One region of the Vibrio sp. 1402 genome, then DNA from elsewhere that is predicted to be linked to it. Evidence: predicted binding sites of a transcription regulator. Region 1 holds the regulator's gene; each other region holds the start of a gene.

The links. The regulator MetJ, encoded in region 1, represses methionine synthesis genes. The targets are predictions, from matches to a motif close to TTAGACNTNTANANGTCTAA.
Region 2: the regulator MetJ is predicted to act here: its motif matches at 4,596-4,615, upstream of metK (methionine adenosyltransferase).
Region 3: the regulator MetJ is predicted to act here: its motif matches at 4,050-4,069, upstream of metA (homoserine O-acetyltransferase MetA).

The regions. Positions count from the first base shown of each region.
Region 1 covers NZ_JAWOWE010000018.1:942-8,082, forward strand. The annotation lists gene bfr (bacterioferritin) at 1-220, shown strand, start outside; gene R7044_RS21770 (malic enzyme-like NAD(P)-binding protein) at 427-1,704, shown strand; gene metJ (met regulon transcriptional regulator MetJ) at 1,817-2,137, opposite strand; gene R7044_RS21780 (O-succinylhomoserine (thiol)-lyase) at 2,363-3,523, shown strand; gene R7044_RS21785 (bifunctional aspartate kinase/homoserine dehydrogenase II) at 3,539-5,947, shown strand; gene metF (methylenetetrahydrofolate reductase) at 6,211-7,113, shown strand.
Region 2 covers NZ_JAWOWE010000006.1:15,515-22,655, forward strand. The annotation lists gene rsmE (16S rRNA (uracil(1498)-N(3))-methyltransferase) at 1-636, opposite strand, end outside; gene endA (deoxyribonuclease I) at 750-1,445, opposite strand; gene R7044_RS12925 (SprT family zinc-dependent metalloprotease) at 1,596-2,093, opposite strand; gene R7044_RS12930 (DUF2189 domain-containing protein) at 2,162-2,959, opposite strand; gene metK (methionine adenosyltransferase) at 3,362-4,516, opposite strand; gene tkt (transketolase) at 4,832-6,826, shown strand; gene R7044_RS12945 (LysR family transcriptional regulator) at 6,918-7,141, opposite strand, start outside.
Region 3 covers NZ_JAWOWE010000002.1:443,159-450,299, forward strand. The annotation lists gene R7044_RS05465 (GGDEF domain-containing phosphodiesterase) at 1-979, opposite strand, end outside; gene R7044_RS05470 (phosphate/phosphite/phosphonate ABC transporter substrate-binding protein) at 979-1,908, opposite strand; gene pilW (type IV pilus biogenesis/stability protein PilW) at 2,176-2,901, opposite strand; gene metA (homoserine O-acetyltransferase MetA) at 3,081-4,022, opposite strand; gene R7044_RS05485 (hypothetical protein) at 4,363-4,749, shown strand; gene R7044_RS05490 (DMT family transporter) at 4,873-5,208, shown strand; gene R7044_RS05495 (LpxL/LpxP family Kdo(2)-lipid IV(A) lauroyl/palmitoleoyl acyltransferase) at 5,629-6,579, shown strand; gene R7044_RS05500 (carboxypeptidase M32) at 6,650-7,141, opposite strand, start outside.

The DNA of each region.
Region 1 (7,141 bases):
GCTCGAGTGTGACTTAAAGCTTGAAATGGCGGCTATTCCAGATTTAAAAGATGCGATTGCCTACGCTGAAGACATTCGAGATTATGTGTCTCGAGATCTCTTCCAAGATATTCTTGAAGATGAAGAAGAACATGTTGATTGGCTAGAGACGCAACTTGGCTTGATTGAAATGTCTGGTATTGAGAATTATCTCCAAGCGCAATACGTGGACGAAGAGTAACGATACTTTCTAAGTTTGCATACTCCAATAATAGTAAGAAGAAAGAGCACCTGACTCGAAAATCGGGTGCTTAACCCCGTTATCTGGTCTAATCTCTTTTATTATCGGCTTTTTAAGGATATTGCTCGCAATCTTGCCTATGAAGTTTGATTTCTATCCGATAGAATTTATGCCCCCTTACCTAAAAATAAAAAAGAGAAACGTCCATGTCTGAAGACAACCACCAAGCAGCCACTCCAGAAGAAGAACATCGCCAAAAAGCATTGGATTACCATGCTTATCCAACTCCAGGAAAGATTGCTGTCGAACTGACAAAGCCTGCGGAAACGGCGGGTGATCTTGCCCTTGCATATAGCCCTGGTGTTGCAGAGCCAGTGCGTGAAATCGCACAAAACCCGGATAACGTGTACAAGTACACTGCAAAAGGGAACATGGTTGCTGTTATTTCTAACGGTACCGCTATTCTAGGTCTAGGTAACCTAGGTCCACTTGCATCTAAGCCAGTGATGGAAGGTAAAGCGTTACTGTTTAAGCGTTTTGCAGGTCTTGACTCTATTGATATTGAAGTTAAGCACCGCACGATCGATGAATTTGTTGATACTGTTGCGAGCATTGCAGACACTTTTGGCGGTATCAACCTTGAAGATATTAAAGCACCAGACTGTTTTGAGATTGAAAAGCGTCTGATTGAACGTTGTGATGTACCAGTATTCCACGATGATCAACATGGTACTGCTATTGTAACGGCAGCGGGTATGCTGAATGCAATCGAACTTCAAGGTAAGAAACTTGAAGATTCAACAATTGTTTGTCTTGGCGCTGGCGCTGCCGCTGTAGCGTGTATGGAGCTTCTGATCAAATGCGGCGCAATGCGCGAAAAAATCTACATGCTAGATCGCAAAGGTGTGATTCACACTCGTCGTGATGATCTTAATGAATATAAGCAGCTATTTGCGAACAATACAGATAAGCGCACACTAGAAGACGTGATTGAAGGTGCAGATCTGTTCCTAGGTGTATCTGGTCCAAACCTATTGCCAGCGGAAGCGTTGAAGTTGATGGCAGATAAGCCAATCGTATTCGCATGTTCTAACCCGGATCCTGAAATCAAGCCGGAACTTGCTCACGCAGTTCGTGATGACTTGATCATGGGTACTGGCCGTAGTGATTATCCTAACCAAGTTAACAACGTATTGTGTTTCCCATTCATTTTCCGCGGTGCTCTTGATGTGCGTGCAAGTGAAATCAATGATGAAATGAAACTTGCAGCCGTTGAGGCGATTCGTGAGCTAGCAAAAGAGCCTGTACCTGAAGCCGTATTGAAGGCTGCAGGTGTTGATAAGCTAGAGTTTGGTGCGGACTATATTATTCCAAAACCAATGGATTCACGTTTGCTACCACGTGTTGCAAAAGCGGTTGCTCAGGCGGCGGTTAATTCAGGTGTAGCTCGTATCGAGATGCCTGAAAACTACATGGCAGAGTAATATATCTTTCAGATGTGATACACAAAAATGGGACGCTATTGCGTCCCATTTTTTATGTCATTCATTTGGCTCGAGGCAAGAGTTATTACCTGAAACCTCTTATCAGGCTTTTTTATTCTTCGTCGAATGACTCAAATTCGATGCCCATTTCCGTCATCAGCGCTTTTACTTCTGTTGGAATATCATCAGGACGGTCTTTACGAAGGTCTTCATCTGTCGGAAGTGGCTGACCTGTGTACGCGTGCAAAAATGCCTCGCATAGCAATTCACTATTGGTTGCATGGCGTAAGTTATTGATCTGACGGCGAGTACGCTCATCAGTTAGCACCTTTAAAACTTTTAGCGGGATAGAGACGGTAATTTTTTTTACTTGTTCGCTTTTTTTGCCGTGCTCTGCATATGGGCTAATGTATTCGCCATTCCAGTCAGCCATTGCACACCTTCATTTATGTAATCGGTTAAAAATAATTTAGGTGCTGATTTTAGCTGCATTTACCGCCATAAGCAAAGACATATAGACGTCTAGAAGTGTTGACGTCTCATTTTTTGACGAGTAAAGTGAACATAACAGCAAAGGAAGCGTGTTGATCACTTTATGTTACTCATTAGATATAGCGCATTCCTATTTAGAAGTCATTACCCGTGAAAGGATACACCCATGAGCACTCGCAAACCTGCGACCATTGCAGTACGCACTGGTATTGAATCAGACAGCCAATATCATGCTGTCGTTCCACCTATTTATCTTTCCACTAACTATGGTTTTCCTGCTTTTGGTGAAGTGCCCAAGTATGATTACACACGATCTGGTAATCCAAACCGCGGACTGTTGGAAAGTGCGCTATCTGAACTCGAGTCTGGAAAAGGAGCGGTTGTTACTAACTGCGGTACGTCGGCATTAAATTTATGGGTTTCCGCTTTTCTCGGCCCAGATGATCTCATTATTGCTCCTCACGATTGTTATGGTGGTACCTATCGTCTTTTTAATACCCGAGCTAACAAAGGCGATTTTAAGGTTCAGTTTGTCGATCAATCAGACGAACAGGCTTTAGATGCTGCATTGGCACAAAAACCAAAACTCATTTTGCTAGAAACTCCGTCAAACCCTCTGGTTCGCGTAGTGGATATTGCAGCTACTTGTGAAAAAGCGAAACAAATCGGCGCGTTAGTTGCGGTGGACAATACCTTTTTGACACCCGTGTACCAAAAACCTTTAGAGCTAGGTGCGGATTTTGTTATCCACTCCACAACAAAGTACATCAACGGTCATTCGGACGTAATTGGTGGGGTAATCATCACCAACACAGAAGCGCATGCAGAAGAGCTTGCATGGTGGGGTAATTGTATTGGTGCAACGGGCACACCTTTCGATAGTTACATGACACTGCGAGGTATTCGTACGCTTGCTGCTCGTATGAGAGTACATGAAGAGAGCTCACAGCAGGTACTAGCTTACCTACAGAAACAAGCGTTAGTTAAAACTATCTATCATCCAAGCCTGCCGGAACATCCAGGTCACGACATTGCTAAAAAGCAGCAAACGGGCTTTGGCTCTATGTTGAGTTTTGAGTTTGCTGGTTCGTTTGAGCAGTTAAAGGTGTTTGTGAAAGAGCTCCAACTGTTTTCATTAGCAGAGTCATTAGGTGGTGTAGAAAGTTTGATTTGCCACCCAGCATCCATGACGCACCGTGCAATGGGTGAGGAGGCGCTGGCGGAGGCTGGGGTCTCTCATCAACTATTGCGTTTGTCTGTCGGTTTGGAAGATGCACAAGACCTCATCACAGATTTAGAACAAGCGTTCGCTAAAGCTACCCAGTAATAGGAGACGATAACAATGACTGTACAACGTCAGCTGCATAAGTTTGGTGGCAGTAGCTTAGCAAACCCAGAATGCTACTTACGCGTTGTGGGTATTCTCAAGGAGTATTCGACAGAAAATGATCTGGTGGTCGTCTCTGCTGCAGGAAAAACCACTAACCGCTTGATTGAGTTTTTGGAAGGGTTAAATAAAGATGGCCGAATTGCGCATGAAGCGCTTCAAAGCTTAAGACAGTTTCAAACTGAGCTAATAGAAAGCTTGTTGGAGAGTGAAGCAAAAGAAGAGCTGTTAGCTTTATTACATGATGAGTTCAGTACTCTCTCGGAGCTGACTGCACCACTCACTAATGCGCAAAAAGCCGCGGTACTGGGGCACGGAGAAGTATGGTCTGCTCGCCTATTGGCCGCGTTATTATCTCAACGTTCTATCCCTGCGGTTGCACAAGATGCACGAGCGTTTTTACGTGCAGAAGCGGGAACTCAACCAGAGGTTGATCGCGCTCGTTCATACCCTTTAATTAAAGAGATCCTCGCGCAGCATAACCATAAACGTGTGGTAATTACTGGCTTTATGGCTCAGAACGAGGCAGGAGAAACCATTCTACTTGGTCGTAACGGCTCTGACTATTCTGCAACGGTCATAGGCGCGCTTGCTGAAGTCAGTACTGTCACTATTTGGAGTGATGTTGCTGGTGTCTATAGTGCCGATCCACGTTTGGTGTCTGACGCTTGTTTATTACCGTTACTTCGATTGGATGAAGCCAGTGAACTTGCTCGCTTAGCTGCCCCAGTGCTACACAGTCGTACGCTTCAGCCTGTGGCGCAAAGTACCATGGACCTTAATCTCAAGTGTAGCTATCTGCCAGAGTCGGGTTCTACTCGTATTGAGCGTGTATTGGCATCTGGTCGTGGCGCTAAAATTATTACTTCACTGGATGATGTTTTATTGGTGCAGTTGTCTTTCATGCATGGGCACGACTTCGAAAAAACACAGAGTGATGTATTACAAGCGTTGCAGCGCGCACAATTAGAGCCACTGGCATTTGAAGCTCAATCCGATCAGTACACGCTACGCTTGGCTTACACCGCAGAAATCGCCGGTGGTGCATTGAAATACTTGCAAGAGCTTGCGGTGGAGGCAGAAATTAAGCTAAAAGAAGGTTACTCGCTCTTAGCTGCGGTAGGTGCAGGCGTTACGAAAAACGCCAATCATTGCTTTGGCTTTTATCAGAAGCTAAAGCACTCTCCGGTAGAATTTATCTCTGAAACAGACTCAGGACTGAGCCTAGTCGCTGTTTTGCGCCGTACTGATACCGAGGCGTTGGTTCAAACGATTCATAGCCAGTTGTTCCAAGCGCAAAAACGCGTGGCAGTGGCTTTATGTGGCAAGGGTAATATTGGTTCTAGTTGGTTAAATTTATTTGCGACGCAAAAAAGTGAGCTCGAAAAACGTCATGGTATGAGCTTTGATCTTGTCGCGGTTGTGGATAGCCAAACCTATTGGTTCGATGAGCAAGGTATTGAGGCGGCGAGTGTAGCTGAACGATTTGATGATGAAAGCATAGCAAACAATGGGGATTGGCTGGCACGTTTGGGAGCGCTTAAAAGCTACGATGAAGCCGTCGTGCTTGATGTTACCGCGAGTAAAGAGTTGGCTCAGCGCTACGTAGAAATCGCACAGCAAGGCATTCATTTGATTTCCGCTAACAAAGTTGCCGGTTCCGCAGATAGCCAGTACTACCATCAGGTTCAAGATGCATTCGCTAAAATTGGTCGTCATTGGCTATACAACGCAACGGTGGGTGCTGGGTTACCGATAAACCATACCGTGCGAGATCTTCGTGAAAGTGGGGATGAAATCGTCGCTCTATCGGGTATTTTCTCGGGGACGCTATCATGGCTGTTCCAACAGTTTGATGGTTCTGTGCCATTTAATGATTTAGTCGATCTTGCTTGGCAGCAAGGTTTAACCGAACCTGATCCTCGTTCTGATTTAGATGGCTCCGATGTAATGCGCAAGTTAGTCATCTTGGCTCGAGAGTCGGGCCTAGATATAGAACCAGACAGCGTTAAAGTTGAGTCTTTGGTGCCAGAAGAATTAAGAGAACTGAGCTTAGATGATTTCTTCGATAATGGAGCGTTGTTGAGTGAAATACTTCAAGAGCGTCTGACAAAAGCACAGAGAAACGATCAAGTGCTTCGCTATGTGGCGCGTTTAGAAAAAAATGGTAAAGCAACGGTGGGAGTCGAAGCGTTATCTCGTGAGCACGCGCTCGCCAACTTATTGCCATGCGATAACATTTTTGCCATAGAGAGCAAGTGGTACAAAGATAACCCTCTGGTCATTCGAGGACCAGGCGCAGGCAGAGAAGTGACAGCCGGCGCTATTCAATCCGACCTCAACCGATTGGCTGGTTTATTTTAAAGTTGCGATTGACCTAAAAACCCCTGGAATTAATCCAGGGTTTTTTATTCCCCTATCAGTGCCATACTGAAGTCATAACCCGTGCAAAATGGTGAGATGATGCTCAAGTAGAAACTTGAACTATCTTCATTATTAACTTGAGAAAAATTCATAATTACAAGGTTGACATTAAATCGTATTCAATACATTCTGTAGACATATAGACGTCTAAACGTCGATTTTAAGGATTTGTTTTCGTGGCGGAGTGCCGCAGGGAGAGTAAGATGGGATATACGCACGCAGGCCATATCGACGCCTTGAACCAGAATATTGCTGAGTTATCAGATAACATCAATGTATCGTTTGAGTTTTTTCCGCCAAGCAGCGCTAAGATGGAAGAAACACTTTGGAATTCAGTGCACCGTCTTAAAACGCTTCAACCTAAATTTGTTTCTGTGACTTACGGTGCGAACTCCGGCGAGCGTGACAGAACACACTCCATCATTAAAGAAATTAAAGCAACAACCGGATTGGTTGCCGCTCCCCATCTCACTTGTATTGATGCGACTCGTGAAGAGCTGATTAATATTGCCGATGACTATTGGAACAATGGTATTGAAAATATCGTCGCTCTGCGTGGTGATATTCCTCCAGGTGGCGGTGCGCCTGATATGTATGCCTCGGATTTGGTTGAGCTGCTGAAATCACGCCACGATTTCGATATCTCCGTTGCTGCATTCCCTGAGGTTCACCCTGAAGCTAAAAGCGCACAGTCTGACTTATTGAACCTAAAACGTAAGGTAGATGCAGGTGCAAACCGTGCTATTACTCAGTTCTTTTTTGACGTTGAGTCTTACCTGCGATTCCGTGACCGTTGTGTCGCAGCAGGAATTGACGTAGAGATTGTGCCAGGAATTTTGCCTGTATCGAACTTTAAGCAAGCTTCTCGCTTTGCGGCACAGAACAATGTGAAAGTACCAGGATGGATGAGCAAACAATTCGATGGCTTGGATGATGATCCGGTGACTCGCCAGCTTGTAGGAGCTAGCCAAGCTATTGATATGGTGCGTGTACTGAGTCGTGAAGGGGTTAAGGATTTTCACTTCTACACACTAAACCGTGCAGAGATGACTTACGCGTTATGCCATACGTTGGGTGTTCGTCCTCGCGCAGTAGTCGGTGCGTAAACCTAGTTTCAAAAAGATAAAAGGCTTG
Region 2 (7,141 bases), on a different contig from region 1:
AAATTGGTATTCTCGAGTCATCTCGATTTCTTCAGACGATAAACCGCCTTCAGGACCGATCAGTAGGCGCACTTTTTCAACCGGGGTTGGCAAAGTGTTGATTGAGTATTTAGCACGAGGGTGAAGGTTAAGCTTTAAACCATCGTACTCTTCTTTACACCACTCTTCCAAGCTCATAATTGGACGAATTTCGGGCACGACATTACGCCCACATTGCTCACAGGCACTGATGGCGATTTTCTGCCATTGCGCGAGTTTTTTCTCAAAACGCTTTTGGTCAAGCTTGACACCACAACGTTCAGAAATCAGAGGAGTGATGGTATTGACGCCAAGTTCAACAGACTTTTGGATGGTGAACTCCATCTTATCGCCACGTGAAATGACTTGACCAAGGTGCAGATCTAAAGGGGATTCAATACTGTTTTCTACGCGCTCGGTGATGTTAACCAAAACTGATTTTTTGCTGACTTCACTGATAACCGCTGGGAACTCTGCGCCACTGCCGTCAAAAAGGAGAACGTCTTGGCCTTCTTTCATGCGCAAAACACGACCGATATGGCCTGCTGCGTCGTCACTTAAAGCAAGTGAGCCAAGTTGATGAATGGTTTCTGGATGATAAATTCGAGGGGTACGCATGAGATTTCCAGCAAGAGAATAAACTTAAACCCTAACATGGATGCTTTGCACCGAAAAAACAAGGGGCAAGAAGCGTTTCAATATCAGTAATTGAAACGCTTCGAGGTCGGAGGTTACAGTGCGCGGCAGGCTTCTTGAACAAATGGGTTGTGATTGCCCTGTACTTTTGCAATGCGCTCGTCACGCTCACATTCCCATTTATCGACAGGATAGGTTTTGTTCCAAGCACTCATTAATTGCGTTTGCTGCTTCGACAGTTTGAAACCGTACTCTTTGCTCATGTATAGATAGGTACGAGCAATTGAGCCACGCGCACGGTCTGGTGGCATGACTTTACGCTGCTTAAAGTTCACTTGCATCTCACAGCGACCATAACTCACGCCATCCATACCGTTCCATTGGCTGAAGTTGTAGTTCGAACGGTCACCGTTTACTTCACCAATAGCAGGAGTTAGGTTGTGCAAGTCTGCTTCCATCAAACGAAAAGTTTTGTCTTTTTTCTTACAGTTTTTACGTCCGCCATCTTGCCAGCATTGACGCTGGTGGCCAAATTGCCACGCAGGAACCACATGCTCCCATTCGATTCGTGCAGCCCGTTTTTCTTGTTTACGGACTTGGTAGCCGCAAGAGGCTAAATCGGGTAAGCCTTTCTTGCCTTGCCATTGAATGTTACAGCCACAGTAGAAGCTTGTTGGATGGTCTTGATAAATTTTGACCGCCTCACGTTTGGCTGCAGAGAATGAGCTCGGTGGCGCGGCAATCGCAGTGCTAGAAAGCGCGATAAGCAACAGAGAGAATAAGTATTTCATGATAAAAGTCTTTATAAAGTATGACTTTATTCATGATAACACGCATAAAATAGCTTTAGTGATGAGTAAGTTAACAATAGTTGGCGAAGGGAAGGTTTTGATCAAATCGATCTTTATTTTGGGAACGCAAGTAACACTATGAGGTAAGGGCTACGATAATTGAATACCGGTGAAGTTAAGTGGTTGGCGGCATTTTTGACAAGAGTACGTCGCCTCTTTGCGCAGCACTTTATTATGACGGCGAATCGATAGAGGGTAGGTCATACAACCACAACGATACTCAAAGGTTTTACCTTGAACGGATTTTACTTCAAAGCTGTGAGTGGTTTTGGCTGGTACGTTAAATACGGCTTCCATGACGCCTTTCCATTCTTTGCCGTGAGGCCTAACTCGCCCGTAAACCTGATAAGTAATCAGGTGTGCTACTTCATGAGGAATGACTTCATCTAAGAATGCTTGGGTGTTTTCGCGAAATAAAACAGAGTTTAGGCGTACTTGATTTAATTGAAGGTAGGCTTTTCCTGCCGCTTTCCCACGAACGTCGAAGGTGATTGTTGGAATCGGGAAAGAACGTTTGAAAGCTTGTTCCGCCATCGCGATACAGTCCGCCATCACTTGCTTGGCTTTATAGCTGAGTTCTATATCCACAATTCACCTCGATAAATCAAATAAAAAAGCCCCCGCATTTGCGAGGGCCAGATCATAGCATCAGTTAATTATGGTGTGTGTTTTTTCTTGATGGTGGCATGGTAAGCGTGCCATGTACCGTAGCCTAGAACTGGCATGGTAAACAACATTCCGATCCCGTAGGTCGCAAAGCCGATAAGAATACCGCCACAGATGATCGCTGCCCAAACAATCATTGCTGGAATGTTGGATTTCACGGCATTAAAGCTGGTAAATACAGCGGTCATCATGTCTACGCGACGCTCCATCATGAGCGGAATAGAAAAGGCTGAAATGCTAAACACCACACAAGCCAAAACAAAGCCAACTAAAGAGCCGATGACAAGGAAGGGTAGGAACTCACTTAAAGGTGCCCCTTGAACAGAAGGGTAGAGCGCATGAAGTAGAGCGGCAATGCGCATCCAAAATATCATACACACTGCGAGTAACACGGCGAACGCCCATTGAGATGTTGAGTTACGACCGATCGCTTTCATTGAATGGAACAAGCTTGCTTTGTGTCCGCGCTCTCTCTCCCAACTGGCATCATACAAGCCCAGCGCGAGAAACGGACCGATTAACATGTAAACAATCAAACTGGGCATGACGACCAAGTGTGTGCCTTGCCACTGTACGAGCAAAACAATGCCTATCGCAGCTGCCATAAAACAGATGCCATAGAAAGCACTAATAAGTGGCATTCGCACGAAATCATGCAGACCTAATGCTAGCCAATGAAAAGGTGCAGAAAGATTGACCGTATTGCACGGTATGGTTCTGGCGTATTCGTTGTCTGGCACTTCCTTTCGCTTGTTGTGGAAGTCCGATGGATTAACAGTTCGAGGCATAACTCCTCCTTGATTTATTCCCACATTATCCGCTTATACCAACTGACAGCGGTTTTTGTTCAGTCAAACTTGAAGCGACTTTTTCAAGTTTACATCTGAGCATTGGCTTAGTTTGGTATCGGCCATAAAGATGCCTGACTCATGTCTTTACTTAAGTGTTGCTTCCACAGTCGCCAGCATCCGACGTCTCTATTTAAATTGGAATTAACAATATTTTAACTATTGGCGGAGATGGGATAATTTACAAATAATTGCTTAAAATTTATTCGGTATAAAAATGAGGGAGAAACAGGACTGCTTTGTGGCGCAGGGCGGTATGAGTCGAAATGACTAGATAAAAGTTGCTGAAAATAAAAAGCCCCCACCATAGGCGAGGGCTTGATTGATTCTTGCATGGCTTGATTATTTGATGCCAGCGAAATCGCGTAGAAGTGCAGCTTTGTCTGTTGCTTCCCACGGGAATTCTTCACGACCGAAGTGACCGTAAGCCGCTGTCTTCTTGTAGATAGGTTGAAGAAGGTTAAGCATTTCTTGTAGACCGTATGGACGTAGGTCGAAGAATTGACGAACCGCTTCAATGATGATGTCGTGAGATACTTTCTCAGTACCGAACGTTTCCACCATGATAGACGTTGGATCAGCAACACCGATTGCGTAAGAAAGTTGGATCTCACAACGGTCAGCCATGCCTGCCGCTACGATGTTTTTCGCTACGTAGCGTGCTGCGTATGCTGCACTACGGTCAACTTTTGATGGATCTTTACCAGAAAACGCACCGCCACCGTGACGAGCTGCGCCGCCGTAGGTATCTACGATGATCTTACGACCAGTTAGACCACAGTCACCCATAGGACCACCGATTACGAAGCGACCGGTTGGATTAATGAAGAAGTTTGTTTCTTTGTTGATCCACTCAGAAGGTAGCACTGGCTTAATGATCTCTTCCATTACCGCTTCACGCAGGTCTGAAGTTGAGATTGAGTCACAGTGTTGAGTTGAAAGAACAACCGCGTCGATACCAACGATGTTACCTTGATCGTATTGGAATGTTACCTGAGATTTTGCATCAGGACGCAACCAAGGTAGTGTGCCGTTTTTACGAACTTCTGCTTGCTTTTGAACAAGACGGTGAGAGTAAGTAATTGGCGCTGGCATTAGTACTTCAGTTTCGTTACAAGCGTAACCAAACATGATGCCTTGGTCGCCTGCACCTTGTTCTTTAGGGTCAGCTTTATCAACACCTTGGTTGATATCTGGCGACTGTTTACCGATTGTGTTTAGTACCGCACAAGAATCTGCGTCAAAGCCCATATCTGAATGTACGTAGCCGATTTCACGAACGGTTTCACGAGTTAACTCTTCGATGTCTACCCATGCTGAAGTCGTGATTTCACCACCCACCATTACCATACCGGTTTTAACGTAAGTCTCACATGCAACACGAGCCTTTGGATCTTGCTCTAGAATCGCGTCAAGAACCGCATCAGAAATCTGGTCTGCAATTTTATCTGGATGACCTTCTGATACTGACTCAGAAGTAAACAGGTGCTTAGCCATGTTAGCTCCACTATATCTGGTTTAAAACTGGGGAATGATAAACTCTCCAGCGCAAATTAATACTAATTTTTGTAGGTGTATCTACATCTAGACGTCTATTCTAAATTTGATTGCTCGAATTACAAGCTCTTTTTTGGTTTTTGTTATAACCAAACGTTTGCCTGATTTATTGATAATTTTAAGAACTTCGAACGATTTGGCGCGAAAGGTGCAATATTTGTGAGGTTTTGGACTGGAAAACGTTTGCACACCCAACAGGGCTTTGAGAGAATTATGACCTACTTTTCGTTTCGCTTAATGTACTCAGGAGCAGACATGTCGTCTCGTAAACATCTTGCCAATGCAATTCGTGCTCTAAGCATGGATGGTGTTCAACAAGCTAACTCAGGCCACCCAGGCGCACCAATGGGTATGGCTGATATCGCTGAAGTTCTTTGGCGCTCTCACCTAAACCATAACCCTTCAAACCCAGAGTGGGCCGACCGCGATCGCTTTGTGCTGTCAAACGGTCATGGGTCAATGCTTATTTACTCTCTACTGCACTTAAGCGGTTACGCGCTATCTATTGACGATCTGAAAAACTTCCGTCAATTGCACTCAAAAACCCCAGGTCACCCAGAGTACGGCTACGCGCCTGGTATCGAGACAACAACTGGTCCTCTAGGTCAAGGCATCACTAACGCTGTTGGTATGGCGATCGCAGAGAAAGCACTAGCGGCACAGTTCAACAAAGAAGGTCACGATATCGTTGACCACTTTACGTATGTGTTCATGGGTGACGGCTGTCTAATGGAAGGCATCTCGCATGAAGCATGCTCTCTTGCTGGGACGTTAGGTCTAGGCAAACTGATCGCGTTCTGGGATGACAACGGCATTTCTATCGACGGTCACGTTGAAGGCTGGTTCTCTGACGATACACCTAAGCGTTTTGAAGCGTACGGCTGGCATGTAATCCCAGCAGTCGATGGTCACGACTCAGACGCGATCAACGCAGCAATTGAAGCAGCAAAAGCGGACCCACGTCCTACGCTTATCTGTACCAAAACAATTATCGGTTTCGGTTCTCCTAACAAGTCTGGTTCGCACGACTGTCACGGTGCACCACTAGGTCACGATGAAATCCAAGCGGCTCGCGAATACCTAGGTTGGGAGTACGGCCCATTTGAGATCCCGGCAGATGTTTACGCTGAGTGGGATGCAAAAGAAGCGGGCGCCGCGAAAGAAGCAGCTTGGAATGAAAAATTCGAAGCATACGCTGCAGCTTACCCTGCAGAAGCGGCAGAGCTTAAACGTCGTCTAAACGGCGAACTTCCTGCACAGTGGGAAGAAAAAGCGAACCAAATCATTGCCGATCTTCAAGCAAATCCAGCGAACATTGCATCACGTAAAGCGTCGCAAAATGCACTAGAAGCGTTTGGTCAAATGCTTCCTGAGTTTATGGGTGGTTCTGCTGACCTAGCGCCTTCTAACCTGACCATGTGGTCTGGTTCTAAGTCTCTAGAAATGGAGGACTTCTCTGGCAACTACATCCACTACGGTGTGCGTGAATTCGGTATGACCGCTATCATCAACGGTATCGCATTGCACGGTGGTTTCGTTCCTTACGGCGCAACATTCCTAATGTTCATGGAATACGCTCGTAACGCAATGCGTATGGCTGCGCTGATGAAAATTCAGAACATCCAAGTTTACACGCATGATTCGATCGGTCTTGGCGAAGATGGCCCAACTCACCAACCTGTTGAGCAAATGGCGTCTCTACGTGTAACTCCAAACATGAGCACATGGCGCCCATGTGACCAAGTTGAGTCTGCAGTTGCATGGAAAATAGCGATTGAACGTAAAGATGCACCAACTGCACTTATCTTCTCTCGTCAAAACCTAGCGCAACAAGAGCGTACTGCTGAACAAGTCGCAGACATCGCGAAAGGTGCTTACATCCTGAAAGATAGCGAAGGTAAGCCTGAGCTAATCCTTATCGCAACAGGTTCTGAGGTTGAGCTTGCAGTGAAAGCCGCTGAGCAACTAACTTCAGAAGGCAAGAAAGTACGCGTTGTTTCAATGCCATCAACAGATGCTTTCGACAAACAAGACGCCGCTTACCGTGAAGCTGTACTGCCATCAGACGTAACGGCACGTATCGCTATTGAAGCGGGCATTGCTGATTTCTGGTACAAGTACGTTGGCTTCGACGGTCGCATCATCGGTATGACAACATTCGGTGAATCTGCACCTGCTGGTCAGCTATTCGAGATGTTTGGCTTCACGACTGAAAACGTAGTGAACACAGCAAAAGAATTGCTAGCGTAATTGCAGGGCCGTCTAAACAGTCGAACGTAAACGACGATTGTTAAACGCTAAAGTTAGAAAGGCCATCATTATGATGGCCTTTTTATTTTTGTCAGGTTTTCCAACCTTGTGGAATGCTTTGGTGAATGCAGTCTAAAAGTACGGATAAGCGCAGTGGTGGTCGTCCTGCTGGTGTATAGCAGTTAATGGAAATAGGCTCAGAAAGCCAACCTTCTAAGCAAGGTGTGATTCGCCCTGGGTGATGTTTCTCATAGCCGAATGCTGTCCAAGTCGGCAGCAGTCCAATACCATGACCATTCGCGATACTGTCTATTT
Region 3 (7,141 bases), on a different contig from region 1:
TGTTATGTCCATAGTTATCGTTAATGTGCTTAAAGTCATCCAAGTCAATAAACACAACCGCGAGTGAGGGGGATTTGTGGTCAGTTATTTGCGTTTGAATATCAATGAGTAACTTTTCTCGGTTTGGCAGGGAAGTCAGAATATCGTGGTACGCCATGAACTCAACTCGGCTGGTGTATCGGTTCACTTTGTTTGACATTTTGTTGTACGCCGAAATAAGTTCTCCCACTTCATCTTTGCTTTGTATGTCGGTGACTGGCAGCGCTTGGGTATTTGACTCTGAAAATTGATCTTTTAGTTGCTTGAGTGGTTTAGTTAACGACCGCCCCAAAGCATAAGCGATGATGCTACCGAATAGAACGGATATCCCACTGATCGTTAGCAGCAAGTTAAACATCTTCTGTTTATCGTTTGAGGTAATCGCTTGGACTTGTTCAATGTTCTGTTCTTTCTCTTCCAGTAGATGTATCAAGTTAAGCTCAAGATACACCGCCCCAAGAGTAATGTTTGATTGCTGAATCGGCGCTGCGATCTCCAACTGATGCTTGGAAAAGGAAACGAGAGTTCTAGATTCTTCTATTGCTTTCAAAATAAAAGGAGAGCGGTAATGAGGTTGGGCAAACATCCTTAGCTGAGTAGTGCCGTCGTGAAAGATTAGCCCTTCATTGTCAACAACATGTATTTTCGAGACATCTGGCTGGCTCAATGTTGCCTTAATTTGCTCATACGCTTGACTGATATTGTCTGTATAGAGTGGATCAAAAAGCTGTTTTGATAATAGCTCTGCATAAACCAACCCTTTTTGCTTAACGTAAGATTCTGTTTTTTCTTGAGAGTTGTTCGTGATCTGTTGAGTTAAGCTATTTGAATACGCATCGTAACCGTGCATGTATAACGCAAGATTTATCACCACAACAAACAAGACAACGAACATTGTCGAGCAAATGTATTTGGTTTCGAGTGAGAGCTTTTGAAACATCAATCCACCTTCGGTAACAAGTGAACTGACTTGCGCACTGTACTTAAGGAGGCTCGCATTTCTGGAGTAAGCGCGCTGAATTTTTTGGTGTTCTGAAACTTTTTAAGTGCGAGAGAGCCTTCGTGAGTTGTATCCATATCAAGCAGTATGGACGTGATTTTAAGCTGTTGCTCTAGGCTCATGCTTGGAGAAGCGAGAATTAAATCCCTGGGTATTTCAACAGAACGAGAAAAAATCGCTAGTTTGTCTTTCATGTTCTCTGGCAAATCTTTGGGATTGTTCCAGTTGAAGTTACTGAATGCTCCTGCTGCAACTCTCTGTTTATATACCCATACAGATAGGTTGATTTCATTTGACTGAGCGAGTTGCTCATCAAGGAATAAATAACCAATACTGTCTTTGGCCGGTTTGTCATCAGGAGAGGGAAGGTATTGCAGTTTTTCTCCGTGGTTCAGCAATGTAATCGCAGGTAGGTAATAGCTGCTGGTAGACGTGCGCTTTTCGAAAACAAGCGTTTTTCCGCGCAGGTCAGAAAATGACTCAATGCCACTCTCTTTATTAGTAAAGAACACCGTATGATATTTTTGCAGGCCTTTTTTCCATCGTATAGCGAGGACTTGGCTATTAGACTCCTTTTCTAAGGTCATCGCATTAAAGGGGGTCGCCGTTGCAATTTGAACGGTGCCATTTTCAAGCGCAACCGCGAGCTGACGATAGTTTTTAAATACCTTTACCGCCCCTTTTGCGTAACCATATTCAGCCATATTTTCAGTTACATACTGAGTAAGGGGCGTCGCTTTTTTGATTTTGCTTTGGGCTTTATTGGACACAATGCCAAATGTGAATGTTTTCTCAATATTTTCTTGTGCACTGACGACAAAAGGTGAACTCAGCAAAGTGAGTAATAACAGAGTGCAGGCAGGTTTCATCCGGCTTCAACTTCCTTCTGGTGCATGTCAGTAATATTTAGTATTTATCAATGTGCCGAAATCAATCTTAAAAACAGTATGATGTACAAATTTCGTTGTGTGCGCACTTTTTATAATGTGACTTGGTCACTTATTCCGTTCAAATAGTACCGAATTTGACGTTTATGTACAGGATGAATGTATCACCGTGAGTCTGAATTCACTGGATTCTTGGTCAAGCGCTGTATTGGCTGTGAGCTAATGCGCCTTATGTATCGCTATTTTGTACTAAGAAAATTTTTCCAATTGTTTTTGATACTTTTTCTCGAGAGCTTCATTGCCTGCTGCACGTTCAAGTTGAATCATGAGTTGCAAAGAGGGCTTCTTCACGCCATACATTTGATTGAATCTCATTAATCGAATTCTAGCTTCAGTATAATCACCGCTATCAATTTCTATTTTAGCGAGTTGCAAAATCGATTTTGGTCTATGGGGATCATGATCGATAGCTCTAGTAAAGTAGTATCTCGCTTTGTCTTTATCTTGTGATTTTAGCGCACAAAAAGCTGCATTCTCATAGCTCGCTGGAATAAGGTAGTAATAAGGCTGCTCAATGGCTCGATTAAACATCTGATCGGCTTTTTCGAAGTCACCTCGCTTGCAAAGAAAAGTACCGTAGTTATTGAGCACATTTCCGTTTTTAGTATGTTGGCGTAGAGAGCGTTTATACATCTGTTCGGCTTTAATATCTTCACCAACCGTTTCGTAGTAGTGAGCCATAGATAATTGCGCGCGATAGTATTGAGGTGCGTGGTTTAAGGCTTGTTGTAAGTTATCATGCGCGCGAATCATGTTACCGCCGTCTAAATAACCTAAGCCAAGTGCGATACGTGATTCTGCCATTGCCACAGGATCGGCTTTAACGACAGGGCTTCCATCTTCTTTCACCGTCACGCAACCCACGAGTGCAAACTGAGACAATAATATTAGTGCACCGAGCTTTGCTGTTTTCATTCTTTATTCCTACATCCCTGAATCTTTCTGCATGATATGAATTACTTAGCAAAAACCTATTGAGGAAAAAACACTATGCGATCAGGTTTGCAAACTGTTATGAAAAAGCCGCCATATGGCGGCTTGGTTCACATATTACATTTCGGTAATGATGAGTGCTTTGTTTGCTTATTTTGAAGCTAATCGTCTTTAGTGAAAGCATCTTCACTGAAGTGATCGAGGTCGTACGGTGTTTGCTGATAAACACAGTAGTTCAGCCAGTTTAAAAAGAGGAGGTGTCCATGGCTTCTCCAGCTTGCAATTGGTGGGTTATCTGGGTTGTTGTTTGGGTAATAGTTGACAGGAATAGCGGGCTCCATACCTTCGCTCAAATCTCGGATATATTCATTATGTAAGGTGTGAGAATCATACTCAGGGTGTCCTGTGACAAAGACATTGCGTTTGTCTTTTGTGGTGGCCAAGTACACACCTGCGACATCCGATGTCGCTAAAATGTCTAAGTCAGTATGCTCTTCTAGAAAGTGAGGCGAAAAATCTGCGTAACGCGAGTGAGGAGCCAAAAACGTGTCATCAAATCCGCGTAAGATAGGGTGAAACTGATGATGGATTTGATGATGATACACGCCTGAAAGTTTTTCTTTACGCGTTTTTTTAGGTAGATCGTAGAGTAGCTTTAACCCTGCTTGCGCAGCCCAGCAAACATAAAGAGTGGATGTCACATGATCTTTTGCCCACTCCATGATGGTTTTGAGATGATCCCAATAAATGACATCTTCAAATTGCACCAAACCTAATGGAGCCCCAGTAATGATCATGCCATCGAAGTTTTTATCTCGCACCATTTCAAATTGGCGATAAAACGTGTCTAAATGTTCAGTTGGCGTATTTTTACTCGGGCGGTTATCAATGCGCAGTAATTCGACGTTAACCTGTAGTGGGCTGTTTGAGAGTAGACGCAGAAACTGAGTTTCAGTCTCTATTTTTTTTGGCATCAGATTAAGGATCAGCACTCTTAAAGGACGTATTTCCTGACTCGCTGCACGCGTTTCACTCATCACGAAGATGTTTTCTGTCCTTAATACATCGGTAGCTGGTAATTGATCTGGAATTCTAATTGGCACGACTTTCTCTCCCTAAGCATAGTCAATCTAGACGTCTATACTTCTAAAGCTAACTTAATTAAGTTTAGATGTCGATACGAAATCCGACTTTTCAATCTACTCTTTACATTATGGTAAACCGTACTCGGGGTTGTCACACAATTGTGACTAAAGCAGAGTTTCTGATGAGATAGGTTTGAAACGCAGTGTGTACTATTTGCTGGTAATTATGCGATCACGTTAATATGTGAAGGTGACTTCGTAGTAAGGAAGTCTCAAATTAATGAGCCATACTAAAAACAATCAGCTCACCATTTTGCATTAATGTGCATATTTGGAAAAATCGTCAGTGGAGGACATTATGTTCGGTATTTTCAAGAGAAAGACAAAGATTCAGGGCATCGCTCAAGAAGTTCCTTGCGTGCTACTGCATTCGTTTGGTGATAAAGACATTTATACGCCGGAAGAGATTGATCAAGCTCTTCAAAAGCTGGGTTATGATAAGAGCAAGGATATCAGTCATTATCAGTATGCGTATGGAATGTTTGCCGATGAAGCCTCTTACGAGCTCCTAGAACTAACGGATGAGCTAGGTAATTATGGTCATTTCCAACGTGAAGTAGGTAAGATGCTACTCAATACACCTGAGCCGATTGATATGCATATCTACTTTGAAATTTCTCGTCAGCACCAAAACGTCAGCCTTTCACCTGGTCATCAAAAAGTAAGCGAAAGTGATGGTGTGTAAACATCGTTAGTGGTATTCCATCGTGAGATGAGTTGGGTATAATGCGCGGCCTAATTATCCGGACATGTTGTCGGTTACATTTCTGTTGAGCGTTAATGCCTTATGTTCAAAATGCTTGTCTCTATGCCACCAATGTTGGCGCTGTCGATAGCGATTGTATGTGAAGTGATTGCCACTTCTTATATTCCCAAAACAGAGCAATTTACGAAAGTAATGCCGAGCACAGTCGTTTTGATTGGTTACGGCATCGCTTTCTTCTTGCTTTCCATCACAGTGCAAACAATGCCTGTCGGGGTTGTTTATGCCATATGGAGTGGTGCTGGGATCGTTTTGGTTGCGACGGTTGGTTACTTTGTTTACGGACAGCGTCTAGACTTACCGGCCCTAGTTGGTATTGGGTTTATCATCGCTGGTGTGTTGATCGTAAATTTATTATCCAAAACAGTAGGGTACGAATAACGCCACTCTACTTGTTAAGTGAATAAGAAGCCGCAGCGAGAAATTGCTGCGGCTTTTTAGTGCAAATTCAATCGCTAATGGCGAGTATTGATATGACGTCTTATTGTTGTATTCATCACGGTCGCATTATGTGATTGAAAAACAGGCATTATTTAGCGCATTGAAAATACAAAGTTATGTTTCTTCAAACTTTAGGAAAGGGCAGTAGATAAATCACTCCGATAGATGTTAACGTGGCGACTCATCTTTACTGCTTTTTCATTCCCTACATATTTCTGCAAAGTTCTTATTGTGTAGTGTGTCGAAGAACCATAGAATCCGCGCGCTTTAATTTATGTTATTAGCGTTATCAATGATAAAAGTGCAGTCCATTATCATTGTTTTTATCACTTATAGATGGGCACATCTGACAATACTTACATGAACAAATACAAAAAGCCTGCATTCAAGGCCGAATTTCTTTTGCCTCGTTACTGGGGAACGTTAATTATCATTAGCGTGATGTACTCACTTAGCCTCCTTCCTTTTAAAGTTCAACTAGCTTTGGGACGCAACATTGGTCGTTTAGCTATGCGACTCATGAGAAAACGTCAAGTTACGATCAGACGCAATCTTGAGCTTTGCTTCCCTCATATGGAAGAATGCCAACGCGAAGCAATTCTAAAAGACAACATCGACAATACTGGCATCGCACTTTTTGAGACCGCAATGGCATGGTTTTGGTCAGATAAACGGGTAAACAAACACGTCACGATAAAAGGCATGGAGCATCTAGAGGCTTTAGAGAAGTCAGGCAAAGGTGCATTAATGTTGGCCGTACACTCAATGAATCTAGAGTTAGGTGCTCGAGCTTTTGGCATTAAAAAGTCTGGAACCGGTGTTTATCGCCCAAACAATAATCCGTGCTTTGATTATTTTCAGTATAAGGGACGCTCTCGCTCTAATCGTACACTGATTGATCGTAAAAACGTCAAAGCCATGCTTGAAGCACTTAAAACGGGTGAGCGGGTTTGGTATGCACCGGACCACGATTATGGTAACCGACGCTCGACATTTGCACCGTTATTTGCCGTTAAAAATGCTTGTACTACGACAGGCACAAGTTTGTTGGTTGATTCTACAGATTGCGCCATTGTGCCTTTTACGATGGTAAGAGGAAAAGACGGACACTATACCCTAACCATTAGTGCGCCCGTCGAAGGTTTCCCGAAAGAGGATCATCAACGTGCCGCCGCATTCGTGAATCAAATAGTTGAAACATCAATCATGGCAAGTCCGAGCCAGTATATGTGGCTTCATCGTCGGTTTAAAACTAGACCAGAGGGTGAGGACTGTTTGTACAAGCCTAGGCTCATCCCTAGCTTGGCATAACACATAGAGAGCCTACAAAAAGCCCAAGGAACATAAGAACCTTGGGCTTTTACTTTCTATTCTTTTCGCTTTATAAGTAGCGATCTTTTAGGTGAGCTTGAAAGTGTTTAGCATTCAGTGTTTCACCCGTGGCTTGTTTTACCAACTCATCAGTGGTGAATAAGCTACCTTTACTCCAGATGTTTTCCGAGAGCCAATTGAATATCGGAGCTAAGTCGCCAGAACGAATAACCGCATCTACATCGACGGTTTGTTTCATTGCTGCCATAAATTGTGCAGCGTACATCGCACCGAGCGTGTAGGACGGGAAATAGCCAAAACTTCCGTCTGTCCAATGGATATCTTGCATACAGCCATTTTTGAAGTTTCCTTCGGTTGATAGCCCCAAGTACGCTTTCATCTTTTCGTTCCAGAGTTCTGGTACATCTGTATGTTTGATGACGCCGTTCATGAGATCTCGCTCAATTTCATATCGAAGAATAACGTGAGCAGGATATGTTAGTTCGTCAGCATCTACGCGAATAAAGCCTTTTTCTACGCGAGTGTAAATTTTGGCTAAATT